DNA from 4 places in the Priestia sp. TRM10 genome. Region 1 is predicted to be linked to each of the others. Evidence: riboswitches for the same ligand, from Rfam matches in the RefSeq annotation. Region 1 holds a riboswitch; each other region holds the start of a gene.
What was found. A riboswitch is a leader RNA that binds a small molecule or an ion and turns the genes downstream of it on or off. The one in region 1 is predicted to bind cobalamin.
Positions count from the first base shown of each region.

Region 1 (7,299 bases):
TGGTGAGCGCCTCTTTTCCATCATAGGCATATAGCACATCATATCCTTCATCTTCCAAGGCATCTCTCATAAACGAGATAATTTCTTTCTCATCATCCACAAGCAGAATTTTTTCTTGCATTTTATCTTCATCCTATCCATTCTTTTTTCTTCCATACGGTTATATTTATTATAATGCTAAGTCCCAATATTGGAAATAGAAGGAATAAAAAATTATCTGAACTTGTACCGCTTAGTTGATAAAAAATCGAATCGGTCATTGAAAAGAAGAAAAGAAGCTGATCTGACGCATAGACACTCCCAATTAATATAGCGATTAATCCAACATATGAAAGAATGGCATTTGGCATAAGAACGCTCACTAAGCTAGCAAGTGTAATAATTGTGAGAAAAATAGCAAACGCAATGCCGTAAAATTTAAGCGTATAGAGAAATGCTCCCATCGCATCTACATCATGCCCACCTAAAAATACCGTATGTTCTGCATTCGGCATCACAATTTTCCCAAACAAAAACCCGGTTACACCTGTAATAACTAACACACCGAAAAACAGAAAACATTGAATAAACCACTTCGCTAAAAACAGCTGTAAACGTGACTGAGGACGAATTAATACAAGGCGCAGTGCCCCTGACGCATATTCCCCGTTAAAACTATCTACAACAAGCATTGGAATGAGAATAAATGTAAGAAAGAAAGCTAAATCTCGTAAATAAAGGGGAGAAGAATTTAGCGAATCCATCTTTACATCATGTTCAGGATCAAAGAAAGTGGTTCCTCCCATTGCAAATAAAAACAAACATTCAAACCCAAGCAACAACAGATAAACAACAAGCATAATAATAGTCTTTTTCCGTTTGAAAGTTCTTTCTAGTTCACTACAAATTAATTGTTTCATTTCTGCTCTCTCCTTTTATAAAAACGTTTCTTTTTTTCGAAGTGTTAAAAATGTTAGCGTGCTGAAAAACAAAATATAAAATCCCATCACTCCTAGATTCCATAAAACAAACTGTGGTTTTTCAGCAATCATCGTTGTAATACCTTCATGTTGAATCATCGGAATTGATGCGAAAAAGAATTTTGCAAACGTTACTTGATCAATAAATCCACTAAATACTTTTAACATATAAGGATAAGAGAATGAGAAAAGTAAGAAACCCATTCCTCCTCCAATGGCTGCTGTCGTTGTTTTACTAATAACGGCAATAAATACTAGCACAGCCCCGATTGCAACGGTCGTCATATATGACAGCCCATAGAACTCAATATTATAAATTAAGCCTTCTTTAAAGCTAAACAACTCGTTATGATAGAAAACAGCATAGTTTGCCTGATTATCAAAGAAAAAGAATCCTATCAAATAACTACTCAAAAAATAGATGATAAAAAAGAGAAACAAGAAGACCAGTATAACGAGCACTTTAGCTGTGACAAGCTCACCGAGCGAACGGGCCCGAATCATCACCATACGTAGCTGTCCTGTTCGGTATTCTTCTGTAATCATCAATGTAATAAAAACAAGTAAAAGCGCATTAAATGCGGTAAATAACATCTCAGATAACCCAAGTACAGCAAAGTTTCCTGTGAACGTATATTCTGGTAAGTCAGGACTTAGCTGCCCGTTTTGCTTCTGCAAATACGAAGCAGCAACAAGTAGTCCAGCAGGTGCCATCGCTAACACAATCCACGTTAATTTCCGTTTAAAAAGTCGCTCCCATTCCGCTAAAATTAATGCCTTCATCGTGACACCAACTCCACAAACGCATCTTCTAAGTTTTGATTTTCAGATGCAAATTCATTTAAATCTCCGTTCCACATTAATTCGCCTTCTCTAATCACAACAATCTGGTCACAAACGCGCTGTAATTCATCAAGCAAGTGGCTCGAAATTAAAATCGTTTTTCCATACTCCTCTTTTAGCTTGAATAAAAGCTCGCGTAGTTCTCTTACCCCAATGGGATCGAGTCCGTTTGCTGGTTCGTCTAATATAAGAAGTTCAGGATCTCCTAAAAGAGCTTGCGCAATTCCTAATCGCTGCTTCATGCCAAGCGAATAAGTGCGAACTTTATCATCTTCCCGTCCTGTTAATCCAACAATTTCAAGCACTTCACATACTCTTTTTTCACGTTCACTTTTAGAACTAATATGAAGTCGCGCTAGATTATGAAGATTTTCTCCTCCTGTCATATATGGAAAGAAGATGGGCGACTCAACGATTGCTCCTACTTCCTTTAACGCTTCTTTACGATCTGTCATAATATTTTTTCCATTTAATAAAATTTGACCCCCTGTTGGTTTAATCAAGCCTGTTAGCATACGGATAAGCGTTGTCTTCCCAGCTCCATTTGGCCCTAATAATCCGCAGATGTCTCCACCTTTAACACTGAACGACACTCCTTTTAATAACGAGCGTTTTTTCATTTTTTTAGATACGTTTTGGACATTTAAAATTGTATTTTTCATAAGAAAATCCCTCCTAACGTCAGTATAGGAGGGAATTATAAACATTTTATAAAGTTTTAGAACTAAAGAAAAAATTTTCCTGCTGCAACAAGAGCAGCAACTTGGGCGGCTACTTTTAGGAAATCTACAAAAAAGCTGTGCCAGCCAACTCCTTTTTTCACAGAGTTTTCAATTGTATCAAGCTGTTTTTGAATGATTTCAAGCTTATATAAAATCGTTTCTTTCTGAATCGTAAGCGCCGTAATTTCTTTATCTTTTTCACTCATTCGATTTTCAAGTTTTGCAACACTTTCCGTTAATGACTCAATCTTATTCATCTTCCTTCACATCTCTTGTTCCCCATAAAGCAAGGAGAGCTATTGCAAAATAAACGCCTACTCCCGTGTTTAAGGGTTGCTTTGCTAGAATAAATCCCGCTGCCATCATTCCATACAGAAACGTTGATGAAAGCAGTGATATTTTACGCATCCACGCTTTTCTCCATACGAGTCCAAGAATGAGGGAAATCAAACTTAAAATAAAGATACTTGCCCACTCTGCTTCATTACCAATTTCCTGAAACGTATAAAAAAATTCAGGGCGGTTATGAAACAACTTGTCATTTACTACTAGAACCATAGACCACCACGCTGTAATAAGAATTAAAAACATTTCAATAAAAACATTTCGTTTTTCCATAGCATGCCTCATTTCTATTCTAGCTTCTATACTCTATGAAATTTTTTTAATACTTGTCACATTTTTATATAAAAAGTCCTCCTATCCCCTTTTCCCCCTTCTCTACAAGCTATTAAAATAAAAAAGCGTAAGAACTTTTAGAAGTTCTTACGCTTTTTGCCAATGAGCTGGTATTTTTAATGACGGTGGCAACTTTGTATAACTATTTCCCTTTGCTGCGTTTACTTGTGCTTGAGTAAGAAAAAGACTTCCCGTCAAATCTGCCCCGCTAAGATCTGCATCCCTAAAGTCTGCTCCAATCAAATCTGTAAAACGAAGATCTGCTTCTCTAAGATCTGCTGCAATAAGGAGTGCCCCTCTTAGATTCTCCCCTTTAAGCTTTGCTTTCCTAAGCTTAGCCCCTATATAATCACTGCTATACTTTCGTTTTTTCTTATGAGTGATGTGCGGGCGGACTAATTCACTTGTTTGTAAAAGCAGTGTATTTACTTTTGCTCTATGCCCTGCAACATCTATATGTAAAATTTCTTCTGGAGATTGTTCTGTCATCTTTTCCGTTTCTCTGAACATCTCTCTTAGCTCAGCATGAATAAATTTTGTTTCCCTATAGCCCATTGCTTCATATAAGTAGGAAAGCATTTCGTGAAGTTGCTGAACAATCGGATAGACGCTAAACATTTGTTCAGCATATTGTTTATTTTCTTTCCATTCTTTCCTCTTATATATAATTCTAGATACTTTTTGACCTGCTCCAAAACATTCATAAGCAACACAACCGCGAAAGCCTTCCTTCATTAAGTTATCATGAATGCCGCACAAGTAGTTATCTTGCAAATTCTGGCAAGGTGTTCCTCCATCTTTATCAAAAGCAAAATCAGCTGACTTTGCATATGGCAATGCAACACAGCATAAACCAAAACAGCTTGTACAGTCTGAATTCAATGCTTTTTGAACTTCTACTTTATTTTCTAATTCAATTGACACTTTTATCCCATCCCTTTTTTAATCCCGCTATATTCATATTAAAAGGAATGAGGTAAAAAAGGAAGAGATTTGTAAATTAGATTTCCACTCTGTTTATATTTCTTGTTAACCAAGGTGATGAATGTTTTCTAACTATTTAATAAGAATTTGAATTTCTTTGAATAATGAGGACGTTTTTTATCGATTATCATCCTTTCTTCCTTTCTATCCATAGTATCAGTAGTGTAGAAGTATGCTAGACCTTTAAAAAGAAAAGATTCGTTTGGAGGATTTAACTTTTACAAAAATATGGTATACTACCAAAAAAAGCATATGAAAACGATAATTAACCCGCAGTTTAGGGGCTCTTACTTTTTAAAAGGAGGAGGTAACAGGGAACCAAGTGAAAATCTTGGGCGGTCCAGCCACTGTTATGAAGGAGTTTTTCGCCAGATGCCACTTAACAACTCTGTTAGGGAAGGCGGCAAAAAATGATGATTTCAGAGCCAGGATACCTACCTAATCTGTACGCTAGGATCTTCTAGGAAAGAGAGTAGTGTATACATATTCAGCATTGTTTATTTATGCTGCTTATTTGTTATACATATTTCCCTCAACCCTAGAAATGGTTGAGGATTTTTTATTAAAGGAGGCTACAAAATTGGAAGGTTTATCACTTTTTGCATTTGTATTTGTTTTAGGATTAAGGCATGGGCTTGATGCAGACCATTTAGCTTTCATTGATGGTCAAACAAGGTACAACTGGAGGATGAAAAGTCCTTTCTCAAGATGGGTTGGTACATTATTTTCGTTTGGACACGGGGGCGTTGTCGCATTAACTGCTGGAGTTTTAGGAATGGTGATGAGTAACTTTACGTTCCCATCATCCTTTGACATCTTTGCTTCATGGGTCTCTATTTTATCTTTATTTTTAATTGGTACATTAAATACGTACAATTTAATTCGAACAAGAGGTAGTAAGGAAGAATTTCAGCTTAGTGGGTTAAAAGGGAAATTCATCCCAAAACTTGCAAAAGGAACAACAAATCCGCTTCTTATTATTCTGATTGGTGCTCTCTTTGCCCTAGCAGCCGAAACGGTGAGTCAAACAGCTGTATGGACATTAGCTGCGGGCAATTCAAGCTCATATACTCCCTTATTATTAGGTCTAGTTTTTATGGTTGGCATGATGATTACAGATACAATTGATTCTTTTGTTGTACACAAGATGGTCAAAGACTCAAGTGAATTTGGTCAAGCGGCTTCACGCCTTATGGGCTGGGTCATTGTTGTACTCGCCTACAGCGTTTCTTTCTATCTTGCTTTTACATTCTTCAATCCATGGGCAGAAATAGACTTTGAGATTGTTGGCGTTATCCTTTTTCTATTTCTTCTTTCAATGTTTATTTTTGTCCGTTTCAAAGCTAAAAAAGCAAACAACAGTGTTCAATCCGTGTAACAACTGTGAATTTATCTGAGAGAGCAACACATCCTTTGCTCTCTTTTTCTCCAACTTAAACAAGTCAGTTTGTAATAAGAAACAAACTTGATAGAAACTCTCTCATTTTACGCATCTTTCTTCCACATATGATTATTAATCGTCTTTCTATTACAGGCAGTTTCTCTCTTTCAGCTTATTTTATCTCTTTAATAAAAAATTTCTCTTTACATAATGTAGATAGAGGACTCATTTAGGGTAATGATACACATAAAGGAAGATAAATAGGAAGGAGTCATTTATGAATATGAATCTTGTCATCATTTTACTTGCTTTAGCAGGACTTCTCATTATTTGCTGTAAGACCTTTAGCTCTCCTTATATTGCGTGCAATGCCGTCGGGACATTTTGCAGTCTATTCACTGCTCTAGCTATGATTCAGCACCAGCTTTCAATCATTGAAGGACTCATTATTATCTGTGTCATCTTAGTGCTCGCTTACCTCATTTATACTCCTTTGAAAACAAGCTTATTTGTTCGAAACTGCTATATTATGTTCAATGTTAACTTCTCTAAGTCACAAGAGATTATAGAAAGAGAAAACGCTAATATTACGATTATTACCAAACCGCTAAACACTCTTATTCTTTCCTATAGAGAGCACCAAGCAGAACAAGCACACCATCTAAAAAAGATACTTAAACAAGAAGCACAAGGTATGCCACTATCTGGCTTTCTTCTTCTCTCAAGCTCTATTATTCTCTATTTATGGCAAGGTATTAGCTAAAATATACCTAAAAAAGCAGTGAGAAACCGAAAGCTTCTCACTGCTTTTTTCACTTCCATTTTCTATATTAATAGAAACGAAACGGTCTTACATATTGAAGTTTTGAACAATTCTTTTAATGATGTTTTGTTCTCTCTCTTCTAATTCACTCATTATGTCTTCAAAGGCTCTAGTTGATTCATATGTATTTAATACTTGAAGTGCCGCAATACTATAGTGACCAATTGTATCTTTTCCAAATATTTTGTGAATCTCTTCATTTCTATACTTGCTTAGCTCGATAAGTTTAGAAATAACTTCTGCATTGGATATGTTACCCTTTACAATTTGGATAAGAGCCGTCACTTGTACTTTTGGATATGGATGATCTAAATATTCTATTGCTGCTGTCTCATCGAAGCTGTTTTTTGTTTTCTCTTCCTTTACAACTGGAAATCTCAATATTTTTCCTCCACATTTGCCGTAATCCGTTGTTACTAAGTGATGTAAGTTGCTTTTATCTGTTGTCTCTACTATATATGTTATGCTTTACAGTCAGAAACAAACTTTAGCAAGCTAGGTTCTACCCTATATCACTATGCTCTCTTCGCTCTCCTCTCTTTTCTAAAATGATAGGAACTTATAATATATATGGTAATTTAGTTTTAATATGGTCATGTTGACCTTTACATGATAAATCTTACCAGATTCCATCTCCTCTATAAAGTAGCATTTATAAAGAATAAGGGATTTTCAATTTTAAAAATGACACGTTTTGCAGTAAATACTCACAAAAAAACCTCCCTAATAAAACATTTACATCATTATCGCACTTTGATTCAAAAAACAATTCAACGAAAACAAACTTTTAATTTTTTTATTTATATTTGTTTCACTCTTCTCCTTTATGTTTTTTCTCCTTCGCTAGCCTTTGAACGTCTTTAAAAGAGCTCATTCTTCTAAGAAAGCATAAACTATAGCGTGAATTTA
Region 1 is NZ_JBJZOT010000002.1:41,832-49,130, reverse strand. Features, by position in the region: gene ACK3CR_RS00305 (response regulator transcription factor) at 1-121, opposite strand, end outside; gene ACK3CR_RS00300 (ABC transporter permease) at 129-899, opposite strand; gene ACK3CR_RS00295 (DUF2705 family protein) at 915-1,742, opposite strand; gene ACK3CR_RS00290 (ABC transporter ATP-binding protein) at 1,739-2,464, opposite strand; gene ACK3CR_RS00285 (hypothetical protein) at 2,527-2,781, opposite strand; gene ACK3CR_RS00280 (hypothetical protein) at 2,774-3,142, opposite strand; gene ACK3CR_RS00275 (pentapeptide repeat-containing protein) at 3,290-4,126, opposite strand; cobalamin riboswitch at 4,449-4,642, shown strand; gene ACK3CR_RS00270 (HoxN/HupN/NixA family nickel/cobalt transporter) at 4,767-5,564, shown strand; gene ACK3CR_RS00265 (hypothetical protein) at 5,845-6,330, shown strand; gene ACK3CR_RS00260 (hypothetical protein) at 6,418-6,771, opposite strand.

Region 2 (7,299 bases), on a different contig from region 1:
TTAGAACGAATTAGAGATCTTAACCCAACAAGTGACGTCTATGTTGTTGGATATTATTTTCCTTTTTCAAACATTGACAATCCCTTTCAAGAACAAAACTTGAAGCAGCGGGTTTTAGACCTTAATGTAGCCCTGCAAAAAGCAGCCTCTTCACAGGAGCATGTTTATTACGTTTCGACAGAGAATTTATTTTCACAAAACAGAGGAACCTATTTACCAAATAAGATTGATATTCATCCTTCTCAGCAAGGATATGATCTGTTGGCACAGCGAATTTTTGATACGATCCATTTTTCAGAAAGATTCCTCCAATAAAAAAGCACCGTTCAGAGGAACGGTGCTTTTTTATTAAGCTTCTATTAGACTTGCACGATATTTCTTTGTTGCTTCAACAAGGACTTGGAGTGATTTTATCGCTTCTTCCTCTTTACGCGTTTTTAGACCACAATCTGGGTTAACCCAAAATTGTTTTTCATCTAATACACGTAGAGAAGCTCTAATGTTTGAGATAATATCCTCTTCATTTGGAATTTGCGGGCTATGAATATCATATACGCCAAGCCCAATTTCTTTTTCATAATGAAAATCTTCAAATGCTTGAAGCAGACGGCCATGACTGCGTGATGTTTCAATTGAAATCACATCTGCATCAAGGTCATCAATTGTATTCATAATTTCATTAAAATTAGAATAACACATATGAGTATGAATTTGCGTTTCATCTTTCACACCGTAAGCAGAAAGTCTGAATGCATATGCAGCAGCTTTTAGATACCCTTCCTTCTCTTCTTCTCGCAATGGAAGGCCTTCTCGAAGGGCAGGTTCATCAATCTGAATAATAGCTATTCCTGCGTCTTCTAATGCTAATACTTCCTGACGGATAGCAAGACCGATTTGATTCATCACCACTTCTTTTGACTCGTCATGACGAGGGAAAGACCAGTTTAAAATGGTAACAGGACCTGTTAGCATCCCTTTTACAGGCTTATTTGTTAAACTTTGAGCATATACGCTTTCTTTCACAGTCATTGGCTCTTTAAGCGATACATCTCCGTAAATAAGAGGTGGTTTTACGCAACGTGAACCGTAAGACTGCACCCAACCAAACTTTGTTACTTCCATACCGTCCAGCTTTTCACCGAAATATTCGACCATGTCTGTACGCTCAAACTCTCCGTGCACGAGAACGTCTAATCCAAGGTCCTCTTGAATTTCGATCCAGCGGGATGTCATTTCTTGAATAAACTGCTCATATTGTGCGTCTGTAATTTGTTTCTTCCGCCATTTTAAACGTGTGCTTCTCACTTCTTTTGTTTGAGGCATACTTCCAATCGTTGTTGTTGGTAAAAGCGGTAGCTTTAACTTTTCCTGCTGTTTCTTCGCTCTTATCTCATACGGTGGACGCGTTGCCTTAAGTTGTGCAAGCTCCTTAATTTCTTCTTGAACTTTATGATTATGACGCAATGGTGCTGCAACGAAAGCTTCAAAGCTTTTATCATAATCTTTAAACGATGTATTGTTCTCAATTCCTCTTTCTAACGCTTTTAGTTCTCCTAACTTTTCCTTAGCGAAACTTAGCGCTCCTTCTAAAAAGCTCGGAAGACTTTCATTCTCGGCTGTAACAGGAACATGTAGTAAGCTTGATGAAGGCTGTACCCAAAGATCACCATCGATTAAATTTAGAAGCTCTTTAACTTCAGCACTCGTTTCTGTTAAATTAGCCTTCCATACATTTCGTCCATCAATAACTCCTGCTGCTAATACTTTTCCTTTTGGAAAGCCCCATTTTTTCAGCTGTTCTTTTGTTTCCCCTTTATCATGAATAAAATCAAGTCCAAAGCCATCTACAGGGAGTGATAGAACCTTTTTATAATCAAAAACAGCTTCATAGTATGTTTGAAGAAGCAACTTCGTATTTTTGCAGCTCTTCGCTATTTCAGCATATCCGTTTTCAATCACTTTCCATACTTCCTGATCTAATGGGGATGTAAAAATTGGTTCTTCTAAGCTGACCCACTCTACTCCTTCCTCATCTAATTGTTGCAAAAGCTGTTGATAAAGCGGGATAAGACGCTGAATCCATGATGCTTTTTCGGTTTCTTTATATCCTTTCCCAAGAAGAACGAGCGTTGCTGGCCCTACAAGAGTTACTTTTCCATTTACACCAAGCTTCTGTTTTGCTTTTTTCCAATAATCTAAAAATCGATTTTCTTTTAAAGAAGGCGTAACATTCTCAAACTCTGGCACAATATAGTGATAGTTCGTATTGAACCATTTTGTCATTGTCATTGCTTCCGCCCCGTCTGTTCCACGAGCCATGCTGTAATACGTTTCAAGCGGTGTTTTATTTGTATTTTTGAACCGATCTGGCACAAGATCAAACGTCCATAATAAATCTAAGATATGATCATATAAACTAAAATCACCAACAGGAATATGCGTGATTCCCGCTTCCTTTTGCACGCGAATTCCTTCTAAAAATAAGCGGTCTAGTTCTTCTTTAAACTCTTTTTCTTCAAACGTTCCTTCCCAAAAACTCTCTAGCGCTTTCTTCCATTCTCTTTTTTCTCCGATTCTTGGATATCCAATATTTGAACTGTATACTGTCATGTTTTTTCCTCCGTCTCTATTGTCTTTTTAGCTATCAAAAAAACTCCCTTTTTTTCAAAAAAGAGAGTTAGAAGGCGACTTTAAGAACTGTTGAAACGGATCCATCTATTCAACATAAACCTTCACTCCTCCCTATGAACGCGTAGGTATAAAGCGCAAACAAGTGGCAGGTCTCCTGACTTAGGTTCATCGTTCTTCTATCCCTTCCCGCTTTCGCAGTGGCTATGATAGAAACTCCCCTTCACAGTGGCGCGACCGTGGCGGCTTCTCACCGCTCTTCCCTTTTAAGCTGCAGCGTATGTACAGCACCTCTTGCATGGACATTATAAAATTAGTCTCCTCGACTGAGGAATTGTTAATAAGAATAACGCGATTTTCCCCTTTGTGCAAGACTATTTTTCAGATTATTCATTTTTGATCTAATTTTTTATTATTTTAGAGAAGCTAACATAACCGCAATTTCGTCTTCGATATCTTTTACATCTTCTTCTAGAAAAGCATTAAAAACGATTGAGAAGATAAGTTCCTCTCCAGCTGCTGTTGTTACATATCCGGAAAGAGAGCTAGCGCCTGTAATAGATCCTGTTTTGGCTCTTACATTTCCTTCTGCAACAGTCCCTCTCATCCGTTCATCGAGCGTTCCCCCTATCAATTCATCCGGATCTCCTGCTAAAGGCAAAGATTCATAAAAATTGTCGTACCAAGGTTTTTGCCTAGCATGAAAAAGAAGAGAAGAAATTTCGTCTGTTGGCACTCCGTTCACATGTGATATGCCTGAACCATCTCGAATCATCATATTGTCTACATTGACATTCATCTCAGAAAGCGTTTGTTTTAAAGAAGCTAAACCAGCTTCAAAGCTTCCTTCACCATACTGTACTTTTCCCATTTCTTTCACAAAAATTTCTGCAATTGTATTATTACTCAATTTCATATACGGAATAAAAATTTCCCCAAGTGGAGGAGATTCCTTTACTTCCATCAACTGAGCTTTTTGAGGTGTTTCTTCTTTCTTCACTTTTCCTGTTACTTTTATTCCGTTCTTCTCTAAGACGTCTTTAAATAAAGAAGTCGTATACAAAGCAGGGTCCTCGACGGCAATGGCTGTTTGAGCAGGTTCCTCTCCCTCCTTGATGATTCCTTTTACTACAATAACATTTTCATTCCGTTTTCTGACAATTTCTAAATCTGTTTCTCCTTTTCCTGTTTTAGTTTCATTCATCACTTTTACGTAGTCCGTTTTAGGTAATATAGAGATGTGAGCTTTCTTACCATTTTTGGTCGGTGTTGTCTCTACTATAACTGTTCCCGCTTCATAGCGATGATCAGGAGAGAACGTCAACGCTGATATTTGAGCTCCGTACGCATATGATTCGTCTTTCCAAATCATATCTTCTGAAAGCCGAACATCGTCATACCACGTTTCATCTCCAATAATATTTCCCGAAATTTTTTTGATTCCTTTTTCGTGTAATAGAGCTGAAAACTGCTGTAACTCTTTTAATCCAAGAGTTGGATCTCCTTTTCCTTTTAAATAAAGATTCCCTTTTAACACACCATTTCTCACTTTTCCATCATGCCAAATCTCTGTGTGAAACTTATACTCCTCACCTAATGTTTCAAGCGCTGCTGCCCCTGTAAAGAGTTTCATATTGGACGCAATTTTCATTCGAACTGAGCTGTTCTTTTCATACAGTACTTCTCCGCTTTTGGCCTCTTTTATACTGATTGAACTTATCGCACCCTTTAAATCTTTATGTTGTAACACTTGTTCCATTTTTGTTTTTAATGTACTCGCCCCCTCCGCTGACACATTAACGGCCTGTATTATGATTAATACGAACATCACCAAAATTCCACACCATTTTTTCATATCCTTCCTCCTTTATGTACTCTTGTGCATAGACTTTCACATTCCCCTTATTATTATTGATGTTTTATGTACAGAGAGAAGAACAAGTTTATAAAAAAAAAGAAGCTTTTTGTTTAAAAGCTTCTCTCTTTATAAGATGAAATATAGTCATGATAAGCAGACTTAAGAGAATATATTGATCAGCTTATTTGTTTTGTCAGGCATGCAGACACTCCGCTCATCAATTCCTCTCAATAGTGAAAAAGCACGAGCAGAACTTAAGCATAGGCAGGCAACGGAGTATCTTTTACCATTGCAATACGCAAAAAGAGCAGAAATATAATATCTTCTATTATTCTAAAATACTTTCTTGTCCCTTCAAATGAAATCAAGAACCCAGGACTTACAGTCTGAAAAGTTTTTTCACAAATAAATTTACTGCTAAAAACAGCGACACAGCGCTAATAATATAAAGCTTTTCATTCCTCTTTTCTACAACTCCATTCCCTCAACTACCCAATTACAGCACAAAAAAAGCAGATGTGTTCATCACATCTGCTTCCTTCTTTACTTTCCTTCATCATCAAAAGAATATGTCCAAAACTCTTCACGAGCAAGCATTTTTAAAATTTCAGGACTTTGTTCGATATTGTTAAAGTCCATGGCTCCAAGCATTCCTTGTGTTTGAGAACGGTGTGCTTTAATTGCTGCAATTTTGATATCTTTCACACTGCTTACATCATGAACAACATCAGGATGACCAATCGCTTCTAGGCGGTCTTTCGAAAAGGCGTGACAAAGAAGGCGAGGACGATCTTCTGGACGAAGACGCTTGACCGCTCTTACTGTTGCCGCTCCTGTTGCATTATGATCTGGATGAACAGCATATCCAGGATAGTGCGTAATAATCGTCGTTGGCTTAATCTCGTCAATAATGTTGCCAATAACGTCTGCATACACTTCGTCATCTAAAAACTCAAGCGTTTTATCACGAAGGCCCACCATACGAAGCTCATCTAGCTCCAGGATTTCGCCAACTTCTGTTAACTCTTCTTTTCGAATCTTTGGTAGTGTTTCACGGTTTGCAAACGGAGGGTTTCCCATGTTGCGTCCCATCTCTCCAAGAGTTGTGCATGCATATGCTACATATCCACCACTTTGCTTTGTGAGCGCAATCGTTCCTGCTGCTCCAAAAGCTTCATCGTCTGGATGTGGAAAAATGACTAATAAGCGTTCCATTTCTTTCAGCTCCTTATGTAAACGGCTTTTCACTTAGCTGAAGAGCAACGGCTAATCGACCTTGATCATCGTGCCCTGCAAGTAAAAGACGCCCTTCTTCATCTACTTCATAGTGCGTAAGGCCTTCTGCATACACCCAGCCGTTATTCACTTGAAGACCAACTCTGTACGGACCTTGCCCAATGATTTTACCTGTTTGAATATTTACGCGCGCATTTCTAATAAATGCTCCAACGTTCATTGCTTTATCGTTAAAATGTGAAGCATACGCTCCATTCGTTGTTTCTAAATGCACGTAAACTTCTTTATGAAAAAACGTAGAAAGATGTTTTTTAACATCCTCTGCCTTAATGACTTCCATTCTAAAACCTCCTTTAGCAAAAGCTTAATTCCATAAAGCCAGTTTTATTTTAACGCAAAATCGCATAAACTGCGAATAGTTAGGCTTCGTTTTTTATTTTTTCGTCTTTAAAGAAACTTTTTCACTCTTCTTTCGTCTAATAAATTGGATAAACTGTTGCTTTTTTAGACTTTACTGTGTTATAAAAAACATCTATTCTTAACAAGAAGTTAATTAATTTCTAATATCTGCTTTACATACAATTCATCTTTTTATGTTACGTTATTAATATAACGGATAGATTAAAAGAAAAGGGGGATGAATGAACGTGTCACAACTTGTTAATTTCATCTATGAAGGTGCAGCAAATATGCGTAACGATTTTCGTATTCGTTTAATGAAAGGTGTCGCTTTTCTTTTACTATTCAGTTTAGTGGCCTTTACTCAATTAGGACCTCATCTTTCACAAACTACAATAGGTATTATTGGTTTTATAATCTTTTTAGTATACATTCTAAGTGACGTCTTATTCGAGGAAAAACGGTGGACGTTAAAGCTTATGCAAACATACCTCTCCACAATGCTATTCATTGTAGGCATCATTGAGATGCATCGTATGGTTACAACATGCTGTATTATAGGCATTCTTATGGTTCCATACTTAATTGAAGAGCTGAAATAAACGAACCCTTAAAGGCTTCGTTTATTTTTTTGGACTTCATATACTTTTAAGTTTTGATATACCGCTTCTAAATATGGACAGCGCATTCCCTGTTCTTTTGCTTTTTGCAACAAATAACCTTGAAGATGGTCTCCTTCTACGTGAAGTTCTTTTTCCATATCGCGCTGCATGGAAGATTTCATCCCGTAGTCTTGCTTATGCATTGTCTCCATATGCCTTTGCACAATGTTTTCACTCAAAGGAGCCTCAATGGCATCCATCACCATTTTAATTTCTAGCATCAATGCCTCTACAAACTGCTCGCCACCCTTTGATTCTAAAACAGCCCCAATTGGCGCTCGAGTTAGCGTTGTGACGCTTGAAAGAGTTGTAATAAACAAATACTTATTCCACATATCTTGCAATACATGATCACTATTTTTATACATTGCTTTTGTTTTCGCAAATGCTTGTTCAAGTTTATCCATCCGTTCACTGCCTACACCTGTTCGTTCTCCAAATGTAATTTTATGTACTCCGCTCGTTTGGATAATATGTCCGTGTTCATTTAGTGTTGTTTCAATAAAGCATAGACCT
Region 2 is NZ_JBJZOT010000015.1:438,936-446,234, forward strand. Features, by position in the region: gene ACK3CR_RS18965 (GDSL-type esterase/lipase family protein) at 1-315, shown strand, start outside; gene metE (5-methyltetrahydropteroyltriglutamate--homocysteine S-methyltransferase) at 349-2,610, opposite strand; cobalamin riboswitch at 2,759-2,938, opposite strand; gene dacB (D-alanyl-D-alanine carboxypeptidase/D-alanyl-D-alanine endopeptidase) at 3,041-4,483, opposite strand; gene bshB2 (bacillithiol biosynthesis deacetylase BshB2) at 5,030-5,701, opposite strand; gene ACK3CR_RS18985 (YojF family protein) at 5,715-6,062, opposite strand; gene ACK3CR_RS18990 (hypothetical protein) at 6,364-6,723, shown strand; gene ACK3CR_RS18995 (ketopantoate reductase family protein) at 6,732-7,299, opposite strand, start outside.
Region 2: linked by a shared signal. The riboswitch ahead of metE (5-methyltetrahydropteroyltriglutamate--homocysteine S-methyltransferase) and the one ahead of ACK3CR_RS00270 (HoxN/HupN/NixA family nickel/cobalt transporter) in region 1 are both predicted to bind cobalamin.

Region 3 (7,299 bases), on a different contig from region 1:
CGATACTTGCGCTAGAGCCCGCAATAATACTTGTTGAAGAATTCGGTGCAACAGCCATAACGTAGCCGTTTCGCATTCCGTGTTCTTGCACTTTAGCACGAAGTTCTTCCCAACGATCGCTCGTATACCCACGATCCTCAAAATAGCGACCATTCTCCCATTCTGAACCTTCAAATACAGGATATGAACCTTTTTCTTTTGCAAGCTCCATACTCGCTGAAATGGCATAATAGGCAATGTCTTCATATAAGCGATCATTGTACTCAACAGCATCGTCACTTTCCCAGCTAATTCCCTCAAGAGCTAGTAGGTGATGAAGTCCAAACGTTCCTAGTCCGACAGCACGATACTTTTCATTCGTATATTTAGCTTGTGGTACAGGAATTGTATTTAAGTCAATTACATTATCAAGCATGCGCATTTGAATTTTCACAAGACGAGGTATAACGTCTGCTTTTACAGCTGTTGCAAGTGAAACAGAAGACAAGTTACACACAACAAAATCGCCCATCTCTTTTCGAATTACAATTGTGCCTCCATCTGTTGTTTCTTCAACAAGCGTTGTTGCACTCATGTTTTGAGCAATCTCACTACAAAGGTTACTTCCGTAAATCATTCCCTTATGTTTGTTCGGGTTTGCTCGGTTTACTGTATCACGATAGAACATGTAAGGCGTCCCTGTTTCAAGCTGTGAAATCATAATTCGTTTCATAATTTCAATTGCCGGAATTGTTTCACGAGAAAGCTTCTCTTCTCTTACACACTCTTCATATTTTTCTCTAAATGAACCGCTGCCTTTTTCTTCATCATAAAAATCTTCAAGAGAATAGTTCATAACGCTTCGCACTTCATGTGGGTCAAATAAATGCCATTCTTCTCTGTTTTGCACTTTCTCCATAAATAAATCTGGTAAGCATACGCCTGTAAATAAGTCATGTGTACGAAGACGCTCATCTCCGTTATTCAACTTAGCATCAAGGAAACTGAAAATATCTTTGTGCCATACATCTAAGTAAACAGCAATTGCTCCTTTACGCTGTCCAAGCTGATCAACACTAACAGCTGTATTATTTAGCTGTTTCATCCATGGCATAACTCCTGAAGAAACGCCTTTAAATCCTTTAATATCGCTTCCTCTTGGACGCACTTTCCCTAGATATACACCAATACCTCCGCCGTGTTTTGACAGTGTAGCAACGTCTGTATTGCTGTCGTAGATGCTTCTTAAATCATCTTCAACTGTATCAATAAAGCAGCTTGATAGCTGGCCATATGTTTTACCTGCATTTGCAAGTGTTGGTGTAGCTACTGTCATATAAAGATTTGAAAGAGCCCAATATGCTTCTTCAATAAGAGCAAGACGTTTTTCTTTTGGCTCATTTTGCATAAGCGTCATTGCAATAATTAAGAAGCGCTCTTGCGGTAATTCCATTGTTTTGCGATCGTGTGTTTGAGCTAAGTAACGATCAGATAATGTCAGTAGCCCGATGTATGTAAAAAGTTCATCACGTTCTTGTGAAATAAAACTTTGAATCTTTTCGATCTCTTCTTTCGTGTAAGAAGATAAAAGAGCAGGGCTGAAAATTCCTGTGTTTGTTAACGTCTCAATTAAATGATAAAGAGAACCATATTTCTCATCTGCTTGATAGCCACGATTTTCTGCTGCATTTCCGTAAAGCTTGTCCAATAAAACGCTAGCTGCAACATATGTCCAATCAGGTTCAAGCGTGTTAATACGCTCAAGTGCACCTAAAATAAGCAAGTTTGAAAGACGATCTCTCGTGACTTCCTGTAATGTGAACACCCCTTGAACAATTTTCTGTTCATAATCGTCAAAATCTAGATGTGGATATTTTTCTTTTAGTTTTTCTAGATATCCAACTAACGCCTCTTCAGCTCCATCTTGTTCGACAACCGTTTCTAACGTGTTCGAATTTGTTTGTAACATAATATTTCCTCCAGTCTTTACCATTCACTCTACAAAAAAAGCTCATTGTCTCTTCGAGAGCAATGAGCATAAAGCGAAGGAACGTGCGCACAAAAAAGCACAACCCTCGCTTTATCCTCCTAACTCCCGAACAGAATAAAACGTCTCAATAAAAGGCAGGTCTCCTGACTTTTGCGTCTCTCTACTCTAAGCCCTTCCCGTATAATAAGCTTATGTAAGCCTTTTCGTTCATACAGTGGATGCGCTTATTTCATCAGCAATCACAGTTGCGGGTACAGTTTTGGTTTGATTACCAAATTCCCTTTTAAGTCAATACATGACACCTTTATTTTAGGTTTATACAAAATATAGTATTTTCATATTCATTTAAGCACTACATATTGTGTTTATTATTCTATCAGACTCTTTTAGATTTTACAACAGAAAAACTCTATGTTCGTTACAATACTTGATTATACACAGTTCTTGCCCGAAAGAAAGACCTTGACTTTTCCCGTATTTATTAAACTTCTTTTCTCTCAAGGTATTGTTCCTTATAAAAAAATCAATTTCACTTTTTTGCTATTAAAAAAACTAGTTCACAAAAAATATGAACTAGTTTTATAATACACATCTTTTGTTTTTCTTAAGCAGATTTTTGATGAAGCTTATGATACGTAATTCGGACAAGTTTGTCCATAGTAAAGACGATAAGGAGGCTTGATAGAAAAGCGGCTAGAAAGCGATGATCATTGTTTATACTTTGTATAAAATGAAAGACAAAACGGTGTAGCAAACAAAATATAATGGTTATAAAAAAAAGTTTTATTCCTAACAAAATCTCTTTTTGACGTTCTTTATTAATTCCTTTCCATACCCCACAGATGCCGACAAAACTTACAAGAATTGCACCAACCCCAAGCACATATTGACGCTCGTGCCATACTTGTACAAACCCTAAAAATAAAAGTCCTAAAAATACAAAGGAAAGCGCCGTATCTCTTTTGGTATTTTTCACTCTTCTTCTCCTTTCATATATACTAAACAATTATCCCAAGTTTATCATACATTTTCTCTTCTGTTCCCCCTTTTTTTACATTTTTCTGGATATTTTTTAGTATAAAAGAGAAGAGCACGCTCTTCTCTTTTATGAATGTCACTGCCACTTATCTTTCCACTCTTGAATCATTTTATTATTTTCTTTTATTTCCGCTTTCATAAGAGCTAGTTTTTGATCTCTAATCTCCCATACGGCTTCTTTACGGCTTTTATATTGATCTAAAATACGTTTTTCTAACCTTTTAATTTCCTCTGATGAGAGTAATTTTTGTTCCTCTATATATTTTACCCCTAAAAGAAGTCGATCACGCTCCCTGAGGCTTGCTTTATCATAAGATTCTTTAATAGAATCAAAACGTCTCTGCTCGCTAAGCTCTTCCTCATCTGAAATTGCCGCCTCTTGCACAAAAGTTTTTTCAGGCGTTTCTTGCTCCCACTCTTCCTTAATGTATGTTTGTAGTTCTTCCTCGGTTGCTACGGTCTTGTAGGTACCTTTTGCTGCGACTTGTTGAAGTGCCGCTTCCTCTTCTTGCTCTACATCAAGACCAATAATATGGATATCCTCCCTGCTATTAGAAAGAATACTTTTGCTTTCTTCTCCTTCGTTCTCACAAATATCTATTCCATCGCTAATAATATAAATAGAGTTTTCATATTGTTCATCACTGTAGGAAGAAAGAACTTCTTCTGCTTTTTGCAATCCTGCTGTAAATGAAGTGTCATCTCCTTCCCTATATTCTGCTAGAGAAGAAGCAAATTCACCTGCTTCATATGACTTATGATCATACGCTACTTGTATATTCCGGCATGCGGGGACTTTTTGTGTTTCCTCATCCTCTTCTATTGGGTTCTCATATGTTAAAAGTGTAAGAGATTCGTCGTTAGGAAGAGCTGCTGCAAAATCAATAATTGCCTTTTTCGCTAATGAAAGTTTTGTTTGATTTCCTAACGTTTCTTCCATACTTTTACTCCCATCTATCAAAAGCACGGCATTCTTCTTTTTCTTTTGATCAGCAGTTACCTCTGGAAATACAGGTTCAAATGTTTCAAGCTCTTTTTCTATTTCCCCGTACTCTCCACTTCCTAATAAGTAAACAAGATAGTTATAAAACGATTGCTCGCTACTTTTTTGCGACTGGGCGAATGAATCAATTTTCTTATGTAGAAAAGGTTCTAGATCACTTTCGATGATTTCGTCATATTTTAACGTTTGGGCAAGTTCTCTCCCCTTTAAATACTTTTTTACAAGAATTCCTTGCTTTTGATTGTTCATATCTTCTACCGTTTCTGCTGCTTGTGGTATGTTTTCTATATTAGCGCTTGAATAAGCATCAGTTTCTTCCTTTTTGCCACATGCAGTATGTATAAATAAAATGAAAATAAAAAAACTGATTAAGAGCGTTTTCCGCTTCATATTTATTATGCACCTTTCTTTCTAAAATGCTTTCTTCTATATCGGTTTTGCTTGTTTCACGCTTCATAACTTCCCGTATTTACCAGCCCCTATCTTCTTCATTATCTTAAAATTCCCCTAGCCAATCAATAAAAAAATAAAGCTAGAGATATTCTCTAGCTTTATTAGGTGAAGTATTCAATTTTGGCGTTCGGAAAGTATTTATCAATATAAGATTCCAAATGCTCACGAAGCTCATGTTCTTCATCCTTAGAATAAATATATTTTCCAATTCCATATCGTCCCCACTTATAGCGACGACTTTCTTCATCCATTTCAAGCTTTGATTTTGGATAGTTTTTTTGAATAACTCGCTTTGCTGGCTTTGTAAAGCGATGCTGAATCATTTCAAAAGTGATGTCTTGTCGGGCTCTTTCAGGCAACTGTGCATCAAGCTTTTCAAAAAGCGTCTTATACCCTTCCTCCCAGCCTTCATGAATATAAATAGGTGCAACAATAAATCCAAGCGGATATCCTGCTTCTGCAACTTTCCTCGCAGCCTCAATTCGATAATCAAGCGGTGATGTTCCAGGCTCGAAATTTTTAATAACATAATCAGCATTCACACTAAAACGAAATCTTGTACGCCCGTTATGCTCTGCATCTAAAAGATGGTCAACATGATGAAACTTTGTAACAAAACGCAGTCTTCCAAAATCCGTTTTCCCAAAATATTCAATAGCACGTTTAAGCGTATGTGTTAAGTGATCAATTCCAACAATATCAGAAGTACACGAAGCTTCAAAACGGGTCATTTCAGGTGCTCTTTCTTCTATATACTTTCTTGCTTGATCAAAAATTTCATCTATATTTACATATGTTCGAATGTATGGTTTGCTGCCCATTGTTGTTTGTAAATAACAATAGTGACAGTGTCCCATACATCCTGTTGCAAAAGGTATTGCATATTCTGCTGATGGCTTTGATGTATCAAACTTTAACGTTTTTCTTACGCCAACAACAAGCGTTGATTTAGCGTTACGGTATTGCTGTAGATGATTTTTCCCTGGAATGTTTCTTACTTGATTATGTGAAGTTGTTTCTCTTATTTCAAGGCCCATCTTTTCAAACTTTTCTTTCAATTCTACACCCAGAGGGTATTCAAGCGCTCTTGGTTCAATATATACAAGCTGTGGTACAAAAGGTTTTATCATCCCTGTAAATCCTTTCTCCGTTAGACACGGGCTTTAAAAGCGTTCCTTTATATAGTAGAGAATCATTTTTTCTTTAATCATACTGCTCATAATCAAAGATTTCGTTGTATGCCTGCTGTGCATCTTGTTCCGTAGGGAAAAGAGCATCATCTTCACCAATGAGGTGATATGATTCATGAATAAAAAGAGCAACGTCGTTTTTATTTTCAGGGTGTTGTACAATCTCTGCTTTTTGAATGTTTGCTACTGTCGCAGCATGCGGATTGCGATATATAACATACACGTCGTCTCCTTCGCGTATTTCTTTTGGATCAAGCGTATTCATTTTATCCCTTCTCTCGTTTAGATTTTAGGAACTATCCCATTTTTTTAGCGTCTCCACCATATATTGTTTTATGAACCGTCTAATGAATTAGCCAATGTTACCAAAAAAAAAACGCAGCATCTTCTAGATGCTGCGTTTGTTACTATATATTATACATTTTGGCTTGATTTTTGCGCGTTTTTCAACCGATTTGCAAAGACATCTTTTGCTTGAGTAGAGCGATTGTCTGCTTCTCTTTCTTCCCATAGAACTAAAAGGCGACGATAATAAACATACCCACCTAAACTAAGCAGAAACAACAAAATGGTTAAAACCATTACAAAATCAAAATCCACAATCGATCATTCTCCTTTTCACAGTGTCTTTACCACATTAACGAAAAAGGTAAGAGCAAAGTTTCATTTTTCACATTACAGTTGTTTAACAAACGTGTGACGACTTTCATCATAATTTAAAAGTGCACTCTCCTGATGTTGAAACCGCTCGTTTTCAACGTTCGTAGACACAATAATTTTCTTACAACCTTTTTGCTTTGCCCATGTTTGCAAATAAACAAACAAATCATCTATATATAAATCAATCTCCTCATTCCCATAAAGAAGCTCACTAATGTACAAATGTTTTCCGTCGCAAAAGTTGGTATGAATGCTTCCCCCAACAATAACCACTATCTTTTGCTTCACAGAAAGCGAAAAGAAATGATGACCTTCTGCATTCATAACCGTTGCTTGCTGAATAAATTGATCACGATCTAATTCCGCATCAAGACGTTTTAGAAAGTGAAAAACTTGAAACCATTCCTCCGTGCTGCTTAGTTGCTTAATTTCGTAATTGTCCATTGTTATACTCCCATCATCAGTAGAGCCGTCATGCTTGAAGTTGTTCGCATGATGTTTACACATAAGTTGCAAAACAGCTTTACTGACTATTTTCCATTTTTGACATTATTTTTATTTTTAAGACGTTAAAAAGTTTAAAAAATAACCCTACTATAATATTCAAGTTATACTCATCTTTTTTGGGGGTGATTCTACTTAAAAATAAATTTTTAGTGGAGACCTCTCCCTTGTTCCTTAAAAGTTGACGAATTTTTATAGCAGTGCTTTAATAATGATGAATCTACATTAAAAAAGTGAGTTACTGGAAATTTCCATATGACAAGGAGCTTTTAACAATGTTACCTAGTAAGGAAACGCTACAATTTTTAATGCCATATAAGTTTGCTGTTGATGAACTTAAAACTAAACTAAAAATCATCCAGCAGGAGGCTTATTTTTCACTTGAGCACAATCCAATTGAACATATGAAGTTTCGGGTTAAGAGCCCGGAAAGCATGACAAAAAAGTTAAAAAGAAAAGGTGCGGCTGCAACGTTAACAAGT
Region 3 is NZ_JBJZOT010000013.1:493,494-500,792, reverse strand. Features, by position in the region: gene ACK3CR_RS13875 (ribonucleoside-diphosphate reductase subunit alpha) at 1-1,948, opposite strand, end outside; cobalamin riboswitch at 2,086-2,290, opposite strand; gene ACK3CR_RS13870 (hypothetical protein) at 2,574-2,945, opposite strand; gene ACK3CR_RS13865 (vWA domain-containing protein) at 3,084-4,400, opposite strand; gene splB (spore photoproduct lyase) at 4,565-5,593, opposite strand; gene ACK3CR_RS13855 (transcriptional regulator SplA domain-containing protein) at 5,667-5,918, opposite strand; gene ACK3CR_RS13850 (hypothetical protein) at 6,068-6,253, opposite strand; gene ACK3CR_RS13845 (hypothetical protein) at 6,329-6,757, opposite strand; gene ACK3CR_RS13840 (GTP pyrophosphokinase) at 7,093-7,299, shown strand, end outside.
Region 3: linked by a shared signal. The riboswitch ahead of ACK3CR_RS13875 (ribonucleoside-diphosphate reductase subunit alpha) and the one ahead of ACK3CR_RS00270 (HoxN/HupN/NixA family nickel/cobalt transporter) in region 1 are both predicted to bind cobalamin.

Region 4 (7,299 bases), on a different contig from region 1:
ATTTTTCTTTGTATTATAGCGTTAATTATAGTTCATTTCGATTACTTTTTATGGTAAAAAATAAAACCATCTATAAAAAGATGGTTTTTACTTCATTTTTATGAAAAAGGAGTTTTGCATAAGGATGTGTAAACGGCTCGGTTTTCCAGTCTTTTACTACTTCAACAAGTTTACCTTTGTACATCACAGCAATCCCTTCACAAAGCTTTTTGGCTGATGCTAAATCATGGGTAATAAATAAGTATGCTAACCCTTTTTCTTTTTGTAAACTAAGAAGCATATTAATGATAGACATTTGAGCCGATTGATCAAGACTTGCGAGACTTTCATCAAATATAATAAGCTCAGGCTCTACAGCTATTGCCCTTGCAATACATACTCGTTGCTTCTGCCCTCCGCTTAGCTCTCTTGGATATCTTTCTAAGAATGTTTCATCAAGACCCACTTTTTGAATCAACAAAAAGCATTTCTTCTCTCTTTCTTCCTTATTCAACTTAAAGAAATTTCGTAATGGCTCTTCTATAAGAGCTTTAACAGACATCCGCGGAGAGAGGGAAAAAGAGGAGTCTTGAAAAACGAGCTGAACTTTTTTATATAACTCAAGCTCGCTCAAATCCCCATTATGTATAGAATATCCATTTATAAAAATTTCACCTTTTGTAATGCTCTCAAATTTTGTAATTAGTTTTGCTAATGTACTTTTCCCACTTCCACTCTCCCCGACTAATCCTACCCGCTCTCCTTTTTCTATATTCAAACTTACCGTATCTACGGCGGTTATAGAGGAGGAACGAAAGCGTCTTTGTATTTGATATTCTTTTGTAACTGACTCTAGTTTTAAGAACATACGCTTATCTTTCCTCCTTTCTTCATTCTAATGACTCGATCTGCAATTCTTTCCACACTCTCTTGATCATGAGAAATAAGCAAAACAGTTAACCCATATTGTTTTTGAAGTTTTTTTAGCAACTGCATTACTTTTTCTTTATTGATTGTATCAAGAGCTGTTGTCGGTTCATCTGCAATAAGAAGAGATGGTTTTAAACTAAGCATCATCGAGAGAAGAACGCGCTGACGCATACCACCGCTAAGTTCAAAAGGATAGGAAGATAAAATATAGCCCGGATCTTTAAATCCCACACTTTGTAAGAGCTCATAAATATGCTTTTTATCCTTTGGTAAATCTCTATGCTTTTTAAGCGTTCTTTTTATATGTTTTTTCACAGTGTGAAGCGGGTTTAAACCATTCAAAGATTCCTGGATAAGCAAGCCTACTTCACGGCCCCTTATCCGTTGAAAATCTTTTTTATTTCTGGCATCCAAACGTTTACTTTTATAATAAATGGCTCCTCCTGTCACTTGACAGTTCTTTTCAAGCAGGCCAACTAAGGCATGAGCTGTCAGGCTTTTCCCACAACCGCTCTCTCCTACTAAAGCAACAATTTCTCCCTTTTGAATATGAAATGAAGCTCCTTTTATGAGAGGGACCTTCTTCTCCTTTATAATTGTGGAGATTTCTAAATTTTCCACCTGCAACAACGCGTCATTTTTCAATTTAAAGTTCACCACTATTCTTTTTTAAATTTTCGCTTATAAGCTGACATGCTAATACAAAAAGTAAAACAAAGAGCCCTGGAAAAAGCATAACGTGTGGAGCACTTTGAAAATAAGAAGCTCCATTATGAAGCATAACTCCCCACTCAGGCGTTGGTGGTTGTACGCCTAATCCAAGAAAAGATAATCCTGCCATTAAAAGCACAATCTTGCCCATATCAAGAGAGATAAAAACAGCAAGTGGCGTAAAAATAGATGGAATAATATATCTTACCATCACTTGAAAGTGCGTATTTCCAGCCATTCTTGCTCCTTTTATGTAATCTTCCTCACAAATATTTAAAACAAAGCTACGTACAATGCGCACATAGTTTGCCCATCGAACAATTACAACCGCAATCATCATATTTATAAATCCTTGCCCTAGCACACCAACAATAGCAATAGTAAGAACAATATCAGGAACAGCTAGAAAACCATCCATAATGCGCAGAAAAAAGGTGCCCTTTCTACTTTTGTATCCTGCTAGAAGACCAATTGGAAGGCTAATAAGAAGCGTACTAATCATAATGAGGAAAGCTCCTCCAACACTTATTCTCATTCCATACAAAATACGAGACAGTATACATCTTCCAACATGATCTGTGCCAAATGGATAAGTAGAATTTGGCGGATGTAACCGCTGGGTCAAATTCGTATCTAAAGGATTATGCGGTGCCAAAAGAGGCGCTAACAGTCCCACAAGTAAAAGAACGATAAGAAAACTTACACCTTTCATCCCTCGGCTATATTTGTTATAAAACTGATGTGTCATTCTTTTTCCTCCTAGTTGGCCCGTAACCGAGGGTCAACAAAACTACACAATATATCTATTAAAATATGAATTAGCACAAATAAAAAAGTCGTAAAAATAACATACCCTTGAATAATAGGGTAGTCTCTCATATTAATCGCATCAATGATGTAACGGCCTAATCCAGGCCAAGAAAAAACCGTTTCAACAATGATACTCCCGCCAAGCATAAAAGCAAAGCTCGTCCCTGTCATCGTAATTATTGGTAATATAGCATGTTTTAATACTTCACCTGTTAAAAGAGAAAACTCGGACTGACCTCTTGCTCTTGCTGCTTTCACAAAAGGCTTGTGTAAAACATCAAGCAAATGCTCTCGTAATACGCGGGCATACACTGTTCCAAGTCCAAAACCGAGTGTGATAGCTGGCAATACTAAATTTTCTAAGCTCCCTCTTCCCATTGAAGGAAGTAACTGATACTTTACAGAACAAATATATATAAGTAAAAATCCTAGCCAAAATGATGGTAGAGATGAGCCAACAAGCGCAAGTCCCTTCCCAAAACGATTCACTATTCCTTGTGAACGGAGGGCTGTTGATATTCCAAAAAGAAAAGTCATAAAAAGCATAATCCCTAAACCGCCTAGGGCTAGTTCAAATGTGGCTGGAATTCTTCTCACAATTTCTTCAAGTACAGGCTGTTTTGACATATAGGACACTCCCCACTGTCCTGTAAATACGTCTTTTATCCAATGCACATATTGAACGGGGAGTGTGTTTGTTAAGCCAAGCTCTTCTCTTACACTATCTAAAGCTTCCTGTGATGCAGGCACGTTATGAGCTGTTAACATAAGGCGTGCAGGATCTCCGGGGGCTAGCCTAAGCAATAAAAAAGTGAAGGTTGACATAAGAAAAACCACAAGAATAAGCTGTACAACGCGTTCAGCGATAAAGCGAATCATTTAAGACGAGCTCACATCAACATTTGGGGTAATATAGTAATACTCGATTGGACTTGGCTCAAAGTTTTTCACCTTTTCATTCACTCCAAATACGGTATTTGGATAAACGATAAAAGATTGAGGAATATCTTTATTAATTTGATTACCGATTTTTATTGCGATTTCTTCACGCTCTTTTTCTCCAGAAGTTTGATTTAACTCTGTTAACAGTTTGTCCACCTCAGCTGAATTATAATGACTTACATTTGCTAGGCTCTTAGAATTATAAAACAAGTTTAAGAAGTATTGAGGATCTCCCGTGTGTGCTGTCAGCATGCTATACATAGATAAGTCCCAATTATCCTCCGCAAGAACATCATCAATATTTTCCACGCTTCTTACCTTTACTTTTATCCCTTCTTTTAAAAGCGAACTTTGAATCGTTTCAGCCATTACCGTCAACTCTGGTCGTTGAGGGAAAGTCAGCATTGTTAGTTGCAAAGGCTCTCCACCCTTAGTCCATACTCCACCCTCTTTCGTATAGCCTCCTTGTTTCATTAACGAATCAAAAGACTGATTTTCTTGACTCTGCTTTACTTTTCCAAAAGACAATACTTCTGGAAATGGGCCGTTTCCTTTCGCTCCTTCATTTTTCATAATAGACGTTAAGATCTCTTCTCTTGGCAAGACTTTATCAATTGCTTGTCGAACGGAAAGATTTGTTACACGAGCTGAGTTCATATTGAACATCATCATATGGGTTCGAAGTGAAGGAGCAGTTAAGACATTTATATTGTCGCTGTTTTTCAGCACGCTAATTTGATCTGTTGAAATATCAACAGCACCGTCCACATCTCCTGATTGTAAAGCCATAAATCTCGTATTTCCATCTGATATGAATTTTATATCAATTTCCTCAACTCTTGCTTTCTGTCCCCAGTAGCCCTCATTTCTCTTCATAGTCAGCGATTCGTCTTTGTTAAATTCCTCAAATTGAAAAGCTCCTGTAAGGGCAGGATATTCCTCTTTTCCATCTAATGTAGAGACATCTGCAATAATTGTAGATGGATCGGCTAGATGTGAAATTAAAGCTTCGTTTGGTTGTTTTGTAACAATCTCAATTTTGTGATCATCAATGACACGGATAGTTTCGAAGTTTAGTAAATCTTTAACCTTTGAATCTTTTTCATTTGAACGTAGAAGCGATTTTTTTACACTTTCAGCGCTCATTTTTTCTCCATTATGAAAGCTTACATTTCCCTTTAATGTGAAGGTCCACGTTTTACGATCTTTTCTTTCCCAGCTGCTTGCTAACCAAGGTTCTGGTTTTAAGTCTTCATTGAGTTTTACAAGTGTTTCACCTGCACCAGATCGCATTACTTCCCAGCTATCGCTGCCGTGTGGATCAAGGCTCTTTGGGCTCCACGGAAATGCAAAGGATAATTTTTTTGAGTCTGACTCTGCCCTATCTTGTCCTTCTGTACAGCCTGCTACAGCTAAAAAAATAAAACAGAATAGAGCTAAAATAACCGAATAACTGCGTGCTTTTTTCATTTTCTTCTCTCTCCTTTTATTTATCTAGGCTAAAAAAATAAGCATGTCTCCCCTTTCAAAGGTTAGACATGCTTTTATATTCATAAAGTTTAAGAAAACAGGCATTCTAACCACCTCCCTAAACTCCCGTAGGTCGAACAGCGATGTTAAAACAGGCAGGTCTCCTGACTAAGGAAAAGAGCCTTATTCCTTCCCGAACTTTTGTTCAGTGGTCTATTTAAAGCTCCTATACTCCATTCACAGTGGCGGGTCCGTGTCGAAATTTCATCGACTTCCCTTTTAAGCAAGCAAACTATGCTTTACACCTGTTTCCAAACTTTATAAAATTTTTATTTTTTGCACTTTTTAAAGTCTGACATTCTAATAACTACAAATGCAACTCTTCTATATTATAAAGCAAATGTATCCAATTGCAATATGAAGAGAAAGAGAATAAACTGCTCCCCTCTTTATTATAAAAATATAAATTCAAAAAGAAAGTTCCACTAGACAAAAAGAACTATATTTCTTTTCTTCAAATTCTTTAAAACAAGCTATATCCCTTTAAACATATTGTTCTATTATCTTTTTGATATTTTTACCTTTTTAGGTGATAATAGTCATATTTACTCAAAACAGACTTTACTCCTAGTCTCTTTTACTTTAGAATAATATTCCGAATAGTTAAATTATTTTCTCATAAAATAAGAGAAATAATTCACTTCATCAGCGCTTAAAGCGTAAAAACAAACAAGGGAGAGATTTGGTGGAGATTGGTACTTATATTACACTGGGCATCTATTTTTTAGGAATGCTCGCAATTGGTTGGTATGCATATAAAAAATCAACAGATGATATATCTGGTTACATGTTAGGAGGACGTGGTCTTGGTCCTGCAGTTACTGCCCTTTCAGCAGGTGCATCTGATATGAGTGGATGGATGCTTATGGGGCTTCCTGGTGCATTGTATACAACAGGATTATCTGGAATATGGCTCGCTGTTGGGTTATCACTTGGAGCTTACCTCAACTACTTGCTAGTTGCTCCTCGTCTTCGAACGTATACTTTTGTAGCAGATGATTCGATTACAATCCCCGACTTTTTTGAAAATCGATTTGAAGATAAAAGTCGTATGCTGCGACTAGTATCAGCTCTTGTTATTTTAGTCTTCTTTACACTTTATACCTCATCTGGATTAGTATCTGGAGGTCGACTATTTGAATCTGCATTCGGATTAGACTATCGATATGGAATGTTTACTATTGCAATTGTTGTTGTTGCTTATACGCTTTTTGGCGGCTTTCTAGCTGTAAGCTTAACGGATTTTGTGCAAGGTATTATTATGTTTCTTGCTCTTATTCTAGTACCGATTGTTGTGCTATTTGACTTAGGTGGACCAACGAATGTATTTGATACCATCAAAAGCATTGATGAAACACATTTGGATCTTTTCAAAGGAACAACAGTTATTGGTCTCTTCTCACTTCTTGCCTGGGGATTAGGATATTTCGGCCAACCCCATATTATTGTTCGTTTTATGGCTATTAGTTCTATAAAAGAATTAAAACCAGCTCGACGTATTGGAATGGGCTGGATGATTATTGCTATTATTGGAGCCTGCTTAACAGGACTATTTGGATTAGCCTATGTTACAGAAAATAACATAACATTGAATGATCCTGAAACGATCTTTATCCTGTTATCTGACATTTTATTTAACTCTTATATTACAGGATTTTTACTAGCCGCTATTTTAGCCGCTATTATGAGCACAATTTCATCTCAGCTTCTTGTAACATCAAGTGCAGCAACAGAGGACTTTTATAAAACGTTCTTCCGGAGAAATGCCTCTGATAAAGAGCTTGTTACAGTTGGGCGACTCGCTGTTTTAATTGTTGCCGTAATTGCCGTTATTCTCTCATATACACCAAATAGCACTATCTTAGATCTTGTTGGCTATGCATGGGCTGGTTTCGGTTCAGCATTTGGTCCTGCTATTCTTTTGAGTCTATTCTGGAGACGTATGACAAAGTGGGGTGCTCTTGCCGGAATTATTGTAGGTACTGTTGTTGTGCTTGCTTGGGTACAAACAGGGATGTCTGATTTTATGTATGAAATGATTCCAGGCTTCTTTGCAAGCTTACTTGCCGTTGTAGTTGTAAGTTTCTTTACGACCACTCCTTCTCAAAGTGTTCAAAATACGTTTAGTAAAATGGAAGAAGTCTTAAAAGACAGTCAGAAATAATGTACGTTTCATTTATATTTAGAAACTCTCTTTGCTTTCAAAGGGAGTTTTTCTCTTTTCATCTTCAATTAAATATTCAAAATCGCTAATACAGCTTTAAAATTAAACGTGAAAGGCATATAATATTAAGAGATAGGTTTAACACGATACACGTTCGGAAATGCACAGCAGTTTTTAAATATTCCTTTTAATATTTTCTGTAGTTTCCCATAATAGCGGGTTAAACAAGAGTA
Region 4 is NZ_JBJZOT010000015.1:315,498-322,796, forward strand. Features, by position in the region: gene ACK3CR_RS18410 (ABC transporter ATP-binding protein) at 71-847, opposite strand; gene ACK3CR_RS18415 (ATP-binding cassette domain-containing protein) at 838-1,554, opposite strand; gene ACK3CR_RS18420 (ABC transporter permease) at 1,556-2,368, opposite strand; gene nikB (nickel ABC transporter permease) at 2,380-3,309, opposite strand; gene ACK3CR_RS18430 (ABC transporter substrate-binding protein) at 3,310-4,842, opposite strand; cobalamin riboswitch at 4,980-5,166, opposite strand; gene putP (sodium/proline symporter PutP) at 5,588-7,066, shown strand.
Region 4: linked by a shared signal. The riboswitch ahead of ACK3CR_RS18430 (ABC transporter substrate-binding protein) and the one ahead of ACK3CR_RS00270 (HoxN/HupN/NixA family nickel/cobalt transporter) in region 1 are both predicted to bind cobalamin.